Regions from separate parts of the Terrisporobacter hibernicus genome, predicted to be linked through region 2. Evidence: a T-box and tRNA genes for the amino acid it is inferred to sense, from the RefSeq annotation. Region 2 holds a T-box; the other regions hold tRNA genes.
What was found. A T-box is a leader RNA that pairs with one kind of tRNA and senses whether it is charged. The one in region 2 lies ahead of ileS (isoleucine--tRNA ligase), so its partner is inferred to be a tRNA-Ile.
Positions count from the first base shown of each region.

Region 1 (3,243 bases), 1.1 Mb from region 2:
TGCATTATTTCATTACTTTGAATTTTGGTACTTATCAAACCATTTATATTTTGTTCTATTTATTTAAAAACTGCCAAAAGTATTTCTAGTCTAACTCATTTAGTAGTCTTCTAGATACATCATTTAACTTTAATTGACCTAATCCTATATATGCCATAGTAAATACTGTTTTAACTACGTCCGATGAATTATCCCATTTGTAAGATATAGAGTTTACTAAAGAGTGCTTTGGCATAAAATCTTGTAGTGATATAGACATTTCTTCTGATAAATTTATATATTCTTCAAATAAATCTTCTTCGCTCATTTCATCTAAGTCATAATCTTTATCTAATTTTTCATTTAATACTTTTACTGGTATACTTAGTTGATATGCTACAACATCTTCTCTTTTTGTTCCCTTGCACATATCTCTATCTACTTTAAAATTACTATTTTCTTCAATTATTTTCTTTATTTCTTCACTATCTACTATTTCTTCTCCAAATATAATATACATAATAACACCTTCCTTAATTTTTTATATAAAAGATCTCTATTTTTTTAATTAATTTTATTTTTTATTAAAGCAATAATATTTATAACTTATTTTATATATTAAAAAACCTCTAGTTTGTTAACTAGAGGATAATTGGTGGGACCAACAGGGCTCGAACCTGTGACCCCCTGCTTGTAAGGCAGGTGCTCTCCCAGCTGAGCTATGGTCCCGGGATTTTTATTAATAAGTGGTGCGCCCAGAGGGACTCGAACCCCCAACCTTCTGATTCGTAGTCAGACACTCTATCCAGTTGAGCTATAGGCGCATGTTTAAATGGAGGCGACACCCAGATTCGAACTGGGGATGAAGGAGTTGCAGTCCTCTACCTTAGCCACTTGGTCATGTCGCCTTTTTATATTGGTGACCCATCGGAGATTCGAACTCCGGACACCTTGATTAAAAGTCAAGTGCTCTACCGACTGAGCTAATGAGTCATATGTTTTTTATGGGGTGGATAATGAGATTCGAACTCACGGCCTCCAGAGCCACAATCTGGCGCTCTAACCAACTGAGCTATACCCACCATAATCTAATGCACTAGTTTTATTTTTTAGTTGATGGTCGAGGTGAAGGGACTCGAACCCCCGGCCCCATGGTCCCAAACCAAGTGCGCTACCAAACTGCGCTACACCTCGAACTAAAAAGTGGTGGACCATCAGGGACTCGAACCCCAGACCTACCGGTTATGAGCCGGGCGCTCTAACCAACTGAGCTAATGGTCCACGTTATATTATTAAAATTCAAATGGTAGCGGTAACAGGAGTCGAACCTGTGACCTTTCGGGTATGAACCGAACGCTCTAGCCAACTAAGCTATACCGCCACAATATTTAAATATGGTGCCCAGAGGCGGAATCGAACCACCGACACGGGGATTTTCAGTCCCCTGCTCTACCGACTGAGCTATCTGGGCGCTATTGGCGGAGAGGGTGGGATTCGAACCCACGGTGCCGTTAAGCATCACTGGTTTTCAAGACCAGCTCCTTAAACCACTCGGACACCTCTCCTTATAGTTTCCTTTATGCTCTATCTAGTGAGCACTAAGTTGCTAATTTAATATGGCTGGGGATGCAGGACTCGAACCTACGCATGCATGAGTCAAAGTCATGTGCCTTACCGACTTGGCTAATCCCCAATATATAAGTGGTGAGCGCACAGGGATTCGAACCCCGGACACACGCCTTAGAAGGGCGTTGCTCTATCCAGCTGAGCTATGCACCCACATTATAAAATAAAAGTGGTGCGGATGAAGGGAGTCGAACCCCCACGCCAATGGCGCTAGATCCTAAGTCTAGTGCGTCTGCCAATTCCGCCACATCCGCGTACTTTAAGTTGGTGGAGGATGGTGGATTCGAACCACCGAAAGCACAGCTAACAGATTTACAGTCTGCCCCCTTTGGCCACTCGGGAAATCCTCCGCATATATAAATGGAGCTGGTGATAGGAATCGAACCTACAACCTGCTGATTACAAGTCAGCTGCTCTACCGTTGAGCCACACCAGCTTAGATAAAATCAAATGGCGACCTGGAAGGGGTTCGAACCCTCGACCTCCAGCGTGACAGGCTGGCATTCTAACCAACTGAACTACCAGGCCGCGTTTATGTTTTTATGGTGGGACCAACAGGGCTCGAACCTGTGACCCCCTGCTTGTAAGGCAGGTGCTCTCCCAGCTGAGCTATGGTCCCGGGATAAATTTAAATGGAGCGGGTGAAGGGGATCGAACCCTCACAGCCGGCTTGGAAGGCCGGAACTCTACCATTGAGCTACACCCGCATGGTGACTCATAGGGGAATCGAACCCCTGTTACCGCCGTGAAAGGGCGGTGTCTTGACCGCTTGACCAATGAGCCATTCATATGTCATTTACTTTTTTTGCGCTTACTCATTTGTCTCGCAAAATTGGTGCCGAAGACCGGAATCGAACCGGTACGAAAGTATAAGTTTCGCAGGATTTTAAGTCCTGTGCGTCTGCCAGTTCCGCCACTTCGGCACTTTCTTGGCTCCAAGGGAGGGACTCGAACCCTCAGCCTATCGGTTAACAGCCGAGTGCTCCACCGTTGAGCTACCTTGGAATATGGAGGCGACACCCAGATTCGAACTGGGGATGAAGGAGTTGCAGTCCTCTACCTTAGCCACTTGGTCATGTCGCCATATTTAGTGGTGACCCATCGGAGATTCGAACTCCGGACACCTTGATTAAAAGTCAAGTGCTCTACCGACTGAGCTAATGAGTCATATATTTTTTATGGGGTGGATAATGAGATTCGAACTCACGGCCTCCAGAGCCACAATCTGGCGCTCTAACCAACTGAGCTATACCCACCATAATTGATAAAAGTGGTCGAGGTGAAGGGACTCGAACCCCCGGCCCCATGGTCCCAAACCAAGTGCGCTACCAAACTGCGCTACACCTCGAACTAAAAAAGTGGTGGACCATCAGGGACTCGAACCCCAGACCTACCGGTTATGAGCCGGGCGCTCTAACCAACTGAGCTAATGGTCCACGTTTATTATTAAAATTTAAATGGTAGCGGTAACAGGAGTCGAACCTGTGACCTTTCGGGTATGAACCGAACGCTCTAGCCAACTAAGCTATACCGCCACAATATTTAAATATGGTGCCCAGAGGCGGAATCGAACCACCGACACGGGGATTTTCAGTCCCCTGCTCTACCGACTGAGCTATCTGGGCATCTGGCGGAGAG
Region 1 is NZ_CP081135.1:1,846,631-1,849,873, forward strand. It holds gene JW646_RS08970 (hypothetical protein) at 86-499, opposite strand; tRNA gene JW646_RS08975 (tRNA-Val) at 633-708, opposite strand; tRNA gene JW646_RS08980 (tRNA-Arg) at 727-803, opposite strand; tRNA gene JW646_RS08985 (tRNA-Cys) at 813-887, opposite strand; tRNA gene JW646_RS08990 (tRNA-Lys) at 897-972, opposite strand; tRNA gene JW646_RS08995 (tRNA-His) at 985-1,061, opposite strand; tRNA gene JW646_RS09000 (tRNA-Pro) at 1,097-1,173, opposite strand; tRNA gene JW646_RS09005 (tRNA-Ile) at 1,184-1,260, opposite strand; tRNA gene JW646_RS09010 (tRNA-Met) at 1,284-1,360, opposite strand; tRNA gene JW646_RS09015 (tRNA-Phe) at 1,375-1,450, opposite strand; tRNA gene JW646_RS09020 (tRNA-Ser) at 1,456-1,544, opposite strand; tRNA gene JW646_RS09025 (tRNA-Gln) at 1,597-1,672, opposite strand; tRNA gene JW646_RS09030 (tRNA-Arg) at 1,682-1,758, opposite strand; tRNA gene JW646_RS09035 (tRNA-Leu) at 1,776-1,859, opposite strand; tRNA gene JW646_RS09040 (tRNA-Tyr) at 1,871-1,955, opposite strand; tRNA gene JW646_RS09045 (tRNA-Thr) at 1,967-2,041, opposite strand; tRNA gene JW646_RS09050 (tRNA-Asp) at 2,057-2,133, opposite strand; tRNA gene JW646_RS09055 (tRNA-Val) at 2,149-2,224, opposite strand; tRNA gene JW646_RS09060 (tRNA-Gly) at 2,239-2,312, opposite strand; tRNA gene JW646_RS09065 (tRNA-Glu) at 2,314-2,388, opposite strand; tRNA gene JW646_RS09070 (tRNA-Leu) at 2,439-2,528, opposite strand; tRNA gene JW646_RS09075 (tRNA-Asn) at 2,536-2,610, opposite strand; tRNA gene JW646_RS09080 (tRNA-Cys) at 2,614-2,688, opposite strand; tRNA gene JW646_RS09085 (tRNA-Lys) at 2,697-2,772, opposite strand; tRNA gene JW646_RS09090 (tRNA-His) at 2,785-2,861, opposite strand; tRNA gene JW646_RS09095 (tRNA-Pro) at 2,877-2,953, opposite strand; tRNA gene JW646_RS09100 (tRNA-Ile) at 2,965-3,041, opposite strand; tRNA gene JW646_RS09105 (tRNA-Met) at 3,064-3,140, opposite strand; tRNA gene JW646_RS09110 (tRNA-Phe) at 3,155-3,230, opposite strand; tRNA gene JW646_RS09115 (tRNA-Ser) at 3,234-3,243, opposite strand, start outside.
Region 1: it encodes a tRNA-Ile, which carries the amino acid that the T-box ahead of ileS (isoleucine--tRNA ligase) is inferred to sense. The anticodon was not compared.

Region 2 (3,243 bases):
TTGAGATTTATACAAATTGAAGGAAATTTTAAATTTAAATCAATCAGTCATAAAGATTATCTGGGTTCTTTGTTAAGTCTAGGTATAAAGAGAGAAAAAATTGGAGATATAATTATACATGAGAACTTTTGTCAGGTAATAGTTACATTTGATATATGTGATTTCATTTTAATGAACTTAGAAAAGGTTGCTAGGAATAATGTAAAATTGAAAGAAATTTCTAGGAAAGAGGTTGTTTACAATCCACCTAATTATAAAGAAATTAACTTTACAGTTTCTTCTAGTAGAATAGATTGTATAATAAGTGGTTTATATAATATATCAAGGCAAGAAAGTGCTAAGTTAATAAGTAATGAAAAAGTTCAGGTAAATTATGAAAAGATCACATCTTGTTCAAAAGAAATAAAATCAGAGTCTTTAATATCTGTCAGGGGAAAAGGGCGATCACAAATAAATAATATTGGCAGTTTAACAAAAAAGGGAAAAGTAAAAGTTCAAGGAAAATTATTATTGTAGGAGGAAAATATATGATAACTCCAATGGACATAGAAAATAAAGAGTTTAAAAAGGGATTTAGAGGATACCATGAAGATGAGGTTGATGAATTCTTAGATAAAGTAAAAGAAGATTTTGAAAATCTATATAGAGAAAATTTAGATTTAAAAGAAAAAATTAAATTATATCAAGAACAAGTGAGCAGATATAAAACTATAGAGAAAACTTTAAATGATACTTTAATTACTGCTCAAACGGCAGCTAAAGATACTTGTGATGCTGCAAATAAGAAGGCAAAAATAATAGTAGAAGATGCTGAACTAAAATCTAAACAAATTATAGAAAATTGTAAAGAAAGAATAGTAGTCTTAACAAAAGAGTATGATGATTTAGTTAAAGAGTTTAAAATTTTTAGAAATAAATTCAAGTCTTTAATTCAAGATGAAATGACAAACATAGACGAGATATTTTTTAATGTAGATGAGCACTGTAATGAATCATTCAATATGATTGATTTGCCTGAAGATGATAATAGCATTTTAGCAGAGGATGAAGTTGCGTCATCAATGGAATAATAAAAATGTTTAAATAATAATTATGTTGACTGAAAAGAGAAGTTATTGTATACTTTAAGAATATAATTATATATTAAAAAAGCAATGATGGAGAGAGTAAACTTTTGGATATTTTACAGAGAGTTGGATAAGCTGAGAACCAATGTATTGAATAAAGTTGAAGATCACTCTGGAGCTGCAGGCTGAAAGATTTTAATTGATTAAGCTGTGCCGGTTAGTGCCGTTAAACTATAGAGTGTTATATATACTTTTAAGTGTATGTAGAACTAGGGTGGTAACGCGATTTCAACTCGTCCCTTTTATTAGGGGACGGGTTTTTTTATATTCAAAATACCATATTTTTAATTAAACTAACCGAAGTTATAAATATTCGAATTGGCATTTAAGTCAATAAAAATGGGAATAATTATATTTTATACTAAATAAATGATTAAGAAAGGGTGAACTTAACATGGCAAAATTTAAGCCGCTAGTGGATTCTTCAGTAAAAGATGCTGAGAGTCAAGTGTCAGAATATTGGAAACAAATAGATATACTAGAAAAAACATTAGAAAAAGGACAAAATGATCCTAGCTTTGTATTCTATGAAGGTCCTCCAACAGCAAATGGTAACCCAGGGATACACCATGTTGTTGCTAGAACTTTAAAGGACTGGGTTTGTAGATATAAAACAATGAGTGGATATCAAGTTAAAAGAAAAGCTGGATGGGATACTCATGGTTTACCAGTAGAACTTCAAGTTGAAAAAGAATTAGGTTTAACTAATAAACAACAGATAGAAGAATATGGAATAGCTGAGTTCAATAAAAAATGTAGAGAGTCAGTATTTACTTACGAAAGTAAATGGAGAAACATGACTGAAAGAATGGCTTATGAAGTTGATTTAGATAATCCATACATAACATTAGATAATAACTATATAGAATCAGTTTGGTGGATATTAGATAAATTCAATAAAGAAGGATATATGTATGAAGGACATAAAATACTTCCATACTGTCCAAGATGTGGAACAGGTCTCGCTTCACATGAGGTTGCTCAAGGATATAAAGAAGTTAAAACTAATACAGTTGTAGCTAAGTTCAAAAGGAAAGATGCTGAAAATGAATATTTCTTAGCTTGGACAACTACTCCTTGGACTCTACCTTCAAATGTTGCATTAACAGTAAATGGACAAGTAGATTATTTAAAAGTTAAAAAAGATGATGAAATATACTATGTTTCAAAACCTTTAGCTAATAAAGTTTTAGGAGAAGGAACTTATGAAATATTAGAAGAAATGAAAGGTGCTGACTTAGAGGGCGTTGAATATGAACAATTAATGCCATTTGTAACTACTGATGAAAAAGCATTTTTCATAACTTTAGGTGATTATGTAACAACTGAAGATGGTACAGGTATAGTTCATACTGCTCCAGCATTTGGAGAAGATGACTATAACTTAGGAAGAAAATACAACTTACCAGTACTTCAACCTGTTGATGAAAGTGGTAAATTCACAGCTACTCCATGGGAAGGCAAATTTGTTATGGAAGACGGTTTAGACGTTGAAATAATAAAATGGTTAGCAAAAGAAAATAAATTATTCTCAAAAATAAAAGTAGAGCATAATTACCCACACTGTTGGAGATGTCAAACTCCACTTGTATACTACGCAAAACCAAGCTGGTATATAGAAATGACAAAACTAAAAGATAAATTAATAGAAAATAATAATGGTGTTAACTGGTATCCAAAATTCGTTGGTGAAGGAAGATTTGGTAACTGGTTAGAAAACTTAAATGACTGGGCAGTATCAAGAACAAGATACTGGGGTACTCCACTTAATGTATGGAGATGTGAATGCGGTAATAAACAGTCAGTAGGATCTAGAGAAGAATTAGCTGCTAAAGCAATAGAAAATATAGACCCAAAAACTGTAGAACTTCATAGACCTTATGTTGATGATATACATTTAAAATGTGAATGTTGTGGTAAACCAATGACAAGAGTAACAGAAGTTATAGATTGTTGGTTTGATAGTGGTGCAATGCCATTTGCTCAACATCACTACCCATTTGAAAATAAAGAAAACTTTGATCAATTATTCCCTGCAGATTATATATGTGAAGGGATAGATCAAACTAGAGGATGGTTCTATTCTTTACTTGCTATATCTACGTTTGTAACAGGA
Region 2 is NZ_CP081135.1:2,942,328-2,945,570, forward strand. It holds gene JW646_RS14220 (YlmH family RNA-binding protein) at 1-516, shown strand, start outside; gene JW646_RS14225 (DivIVA domain-containing protein) at 528-1,070, shown strand; T-box leader at 1,146-1,371, shown strand; gene ileS (isoleucine--tRNA ligase) at 1,522-3,243, shown strand, end outside.

Region 3 (3,243 bases), 950 kb from region 2:
CTAGTAACTCCAGCTTCATGTAGGCGAGTTTCAGCCTACAATCCGAACTGAGAATGGCTTTAAGGGATTAGCTCGGCCTCACGACTTGGCTGCCCTCTGTACCACCCATTGTAGCACGTGTGTAGCCCTAAGCATAAGGGGCATGATGATTTGACGTCATCCCCACCTTCCTCCAGGTTATCCCTGGCAGTCCCTCTAGAGTGCCCAACTTAATGCTGGCAACTAAAGGCAAGGGTTGCGCTCGTTGCGGGACTTAACCCAACATCTCACGACACGAGCTGACGACAACCATGCACCACCTGTCACTTCTGTCCCCGAAGGAAAAATGCGATTAGGCATCGGTCAAAAGGATGTCAAGCTTAGGTAAGGTTCTTCGCGTTGCTTCGAATTAAACCACATGCTCCGCTACTTGTGCGGGTCCCCGTCAATTCCTTTGAGTTTCACTCTTGCGAGCGTACTCCCCAGGCGGAGTACTTAATGCGTTAGCTGCGGCACCGAGGGGTAACCCCGACACCTAGTACTCATCGTTTACGGCGTGGACTACCAGGGTATCTAATCCTGTTTGCTCCCCACGCTTTCGTGCCTCAGTGTCAGTTACAGTCCAGAAAGCCGCCTTCGCTACTGGTGTTCCTCCTAATATCTACGCATTTCACCGCTACACTAGGAATTCCACTTTCCTCTCCTGCACTCAAGTTTTCCAGTTTCAAGAGCTTACTACGGTTGAGCCGTAGCCTTTCACTCCTGACTTAAAAACCACCTACGCACCCTTTACGCCCAGTAAATCCGGATAACGCTAGCCCCTACGTATTACCGCGGCTGCTGGCACGTAGTTAGCCGGGGCTTCCTCCTCAAGTACCGTCATTATCTTCCTTGAGGACAGAGTTTTACGACCCGAAGGCCTTCATCACTCACGCGGCGTTGCTGCATCAGGCTTTCGCCCATTGTGCAATATTCCCCACTGCTGCCTCCCGTAGGAGTTTGGACCGTGTCTCAGTTCCAATGTGGCCGATCACCCTCTCAGGTCGGCTACTGATCGTCGCCTTGGTAAGCCATTACCTTACCAACTAGCTAATCAGACGCGGGTCCATCTCATACCGCCGGAGCTTTGATAAGAAATCCATGTGAATCTCTTATATTATCCTGTATTAGCATACCTTTCGGTATGTTATCCATGTGTATGAGGCAGGTTACCCACGCGTTACTCACCCGTCCGCCGCTCTTTACCGAAGTAAATCGCTCGACTTGCATGTGTTAGGCACGCCGCCAGCGTTCATCCTGAGCCAGGATCAAACTCTCATAAAAAAGTTGTCCATTGCTCAGACTAATCATTATCTGAATATCTGGCTTGGTTTGTTTGTTGTTTCAGTTTAATTCTTTAAGAATTAATTTATTGTTAACCTACTGTTTAATTTTCAAAGTTCTTTGTGGTGCCCAGAGGCGGAATCGAACCACCGACACGGGGATTTTCAGTCCCCTGCTCTACCGACTGAGCTATCTGGGCAAATGGTGGGCCTAGCTGGACTCGAACCAGCGACCTCACGCTTATCAGGCGTGCGCTCTAACCACCTGAGCTATAGGCCCTAATTTTGGTCGAGGTGAAGGGACTCGAACCCCCGGCCCCATGGTCCCAAACCAAGTGCGCTACCAAACTGCGCTACACCTCGAAGTATAAATTAGTAAAATACTTTTTAAAATTTTTCTGGCAGGGGTGGAGGGACTCGAACCCCCGGCGCACGGTTTTGGAGACCGACGCTCTACCAACTGAGCTACACCCCTATATTAAATATGGTGGACCATCAGGGACTCGAACCCCAGACCTACCGGTTATGAGCCGGGCGCTCTAACCAACTGAGCTAATGGTCCATATTATTCTGGTCGAGGTGAAGGGACTCGAACCCCCGGCCCCATGGTCCCAAACCAAGTGCGCTACCAAACTGCGCTACACCTCGTAAAAACTGGCGGAGAAGGAGGGATTCGAACCCTCGCACCGGTTTAATCCAGCCTAATCCCTTAGCAGGGGATCCTCTTGAGCCACTTGAGTACTTCTCCATGTTTTTGGCGGAGAGGGTGGGATTCGAACCCACGGTGCCGTTAAGCATCACTGGTTTTCAAGACCAGCTCCTTAAACCACTCGGACACCTCTCCAGGTTAATGGTGACCCATCGGAGATTCGAACTCCGGACACCTTGATTAAAAGTCAAGTGCTCTACCGACTGAGCTAATGAGTCATGTTTATATGGCTGGGGATGCAGGACTCGAACCTACGCATGCATGAGTCAAAGTCATGTGCCTTACCGACTTGGCTAATCCCCAGTATATGGTGAGCGCACAGGGATTCGAACCCCGGACACACGCCTTAGAAGGGCGTTGCTCTATCCAGCTGAGCTATGCACCCATATTTTAAATGGAGCGGGTGAAGGGGATCGAACCCTCACAGCCGGCTTGGAAGGCCGGAACTCTACCATTGAGCTACACCCGCATATATTTCTTTGGTGGAGGATGGTGGATTCGAACCACCGAAAGCATCGCTAACAGATTTACAGTCTGCCCCCTTTGGCCGCTCGGGAAATCCTCCTAAGAATTTTGGAGCTGGTGATAGGAATCGAACCTACAACCTGCTGATTACAAGTCAGCTGCTCTACCGTTGAGCCACACCAGCATAGTGTTAAATATTTATGGCGACCTGGAAGGGGTTCGAACCCTCGACCTCCAGCGTGACAGGCTGGCATTCTAACCAACTGAACTACCAGGCCGCATTTATATGTTTAATGGTGGGACCAACAGGGCTCGAACCTGTGACCCCCTGCTTGTAAGGCAGGTGCTCTCCCAGCTGAGCTATGGTCCCGTAATGGTGACTCATAGGGGAATCGAACCCCTGTTACCGCCGTGAAAGGGCGGTGTCTTAACCGCTTGACCAATGAGCCATATTATTTTAATTTTGTTCTTTGGCTCCAAGGGAGGGACTCGAACCCTCAACCTATCGGTTAACAGCCGAGTGCTCCACCGTTGAGCTACCTTGGAACATCACGTGGCTACGTGCTACTCTCCCAGGGAGTCGCCCCCCAAGTACCATCGCCGCTCAAGAGCTTAACTTCTGTGTTCGGAATGGGAACAGGTGTATCCTCTTTGCTATAATAACCACATAATTTTAACTGTTTCTTTAGACAAGAATTATAATAACATTTATGTATATAATTGTCAACTTTTTTACTGCATTTTTTTGAAAATTTAATACTTTCAAAA
Region 3 is NZ_CP081135.1:1,989,880-1,993,122, reverse strand. It holds rRNA gene JW646_RS09955 (16S ribosomal RNA) at 1-1,302, opposite strand, end outside; tRNA gene JW646_RS09950 (tRNA-Phe) at 1,426-1,501, opposite strand; tRNA gene JW646_RS09945 (tRNA-Ile) at 1,505-1,581, opposite strand; tRNA gene JW646_RS09940 (tRNA-Pro) at 1,588-1,664, opposite strand; tRNA gene JW646_RS09935 (tRNA-Trp) at 1,701-1,776, opposite strand; tRNA gene JW646_RS09930 (tRNA-Ile) at 1,787-1,863, opposite strand; tRNA gene JW646_RS09925 (tRNA-Pro) at 1,873-1,949, opposite strand; tRNA gene JW646_RS09920 (tRNA-Ser) at 1,957-2,049, opposite strand; tRNA gene JW646_RS09915 (tRNA-Ser) at 2,057-2,145, opposite strand; tRNA gene JW646_RS09910 (tRNA-Lys) at 2,153-2,228, opposite strand; tRNA gene JW646_RS09905 (tRNA-Gln) at 2,238-2,313, opposite strand; tRNA gene JW646_RS09900 (tRNA-Arg) at 2,319-2,395, opposite strand; tRNA gene JW646_RS09895 (tRNA-Gly) at 2,406-2,479, opposite strand; tRNA gene JW646_RS09890 (tRNA-Tyr) at 2,491-2,575, opposite strand; tRNA gene JW646_RS09885 (tRNA-Thr) at 2,585-2,659, opposite strand; tRNA gene JW646_RS09880 (tRNA-Asp) at 2,677-2,753, opposite strand; tRNA gene JW646_RS09875 (tRNA-Val) at 2,770-2,845, opposite strand; tRNA gene JW646_RS09870 (tRNA-Glu) at 2,850-2,924, opposite strand; tRNA gene JW646_RS09865 (tRNA-Asn) at 2,947-3,021, opposite strand; rRNA gene rrf (5S ribosomal RNA) at 3,027-3,143, opposite strand.
Region 3: it encodes a tRNA-Ile, which carries the amino acid that the T-box ahead of ileS (isoleucine--tRNA ligase) is inferred to sense. The anticodon was not compared.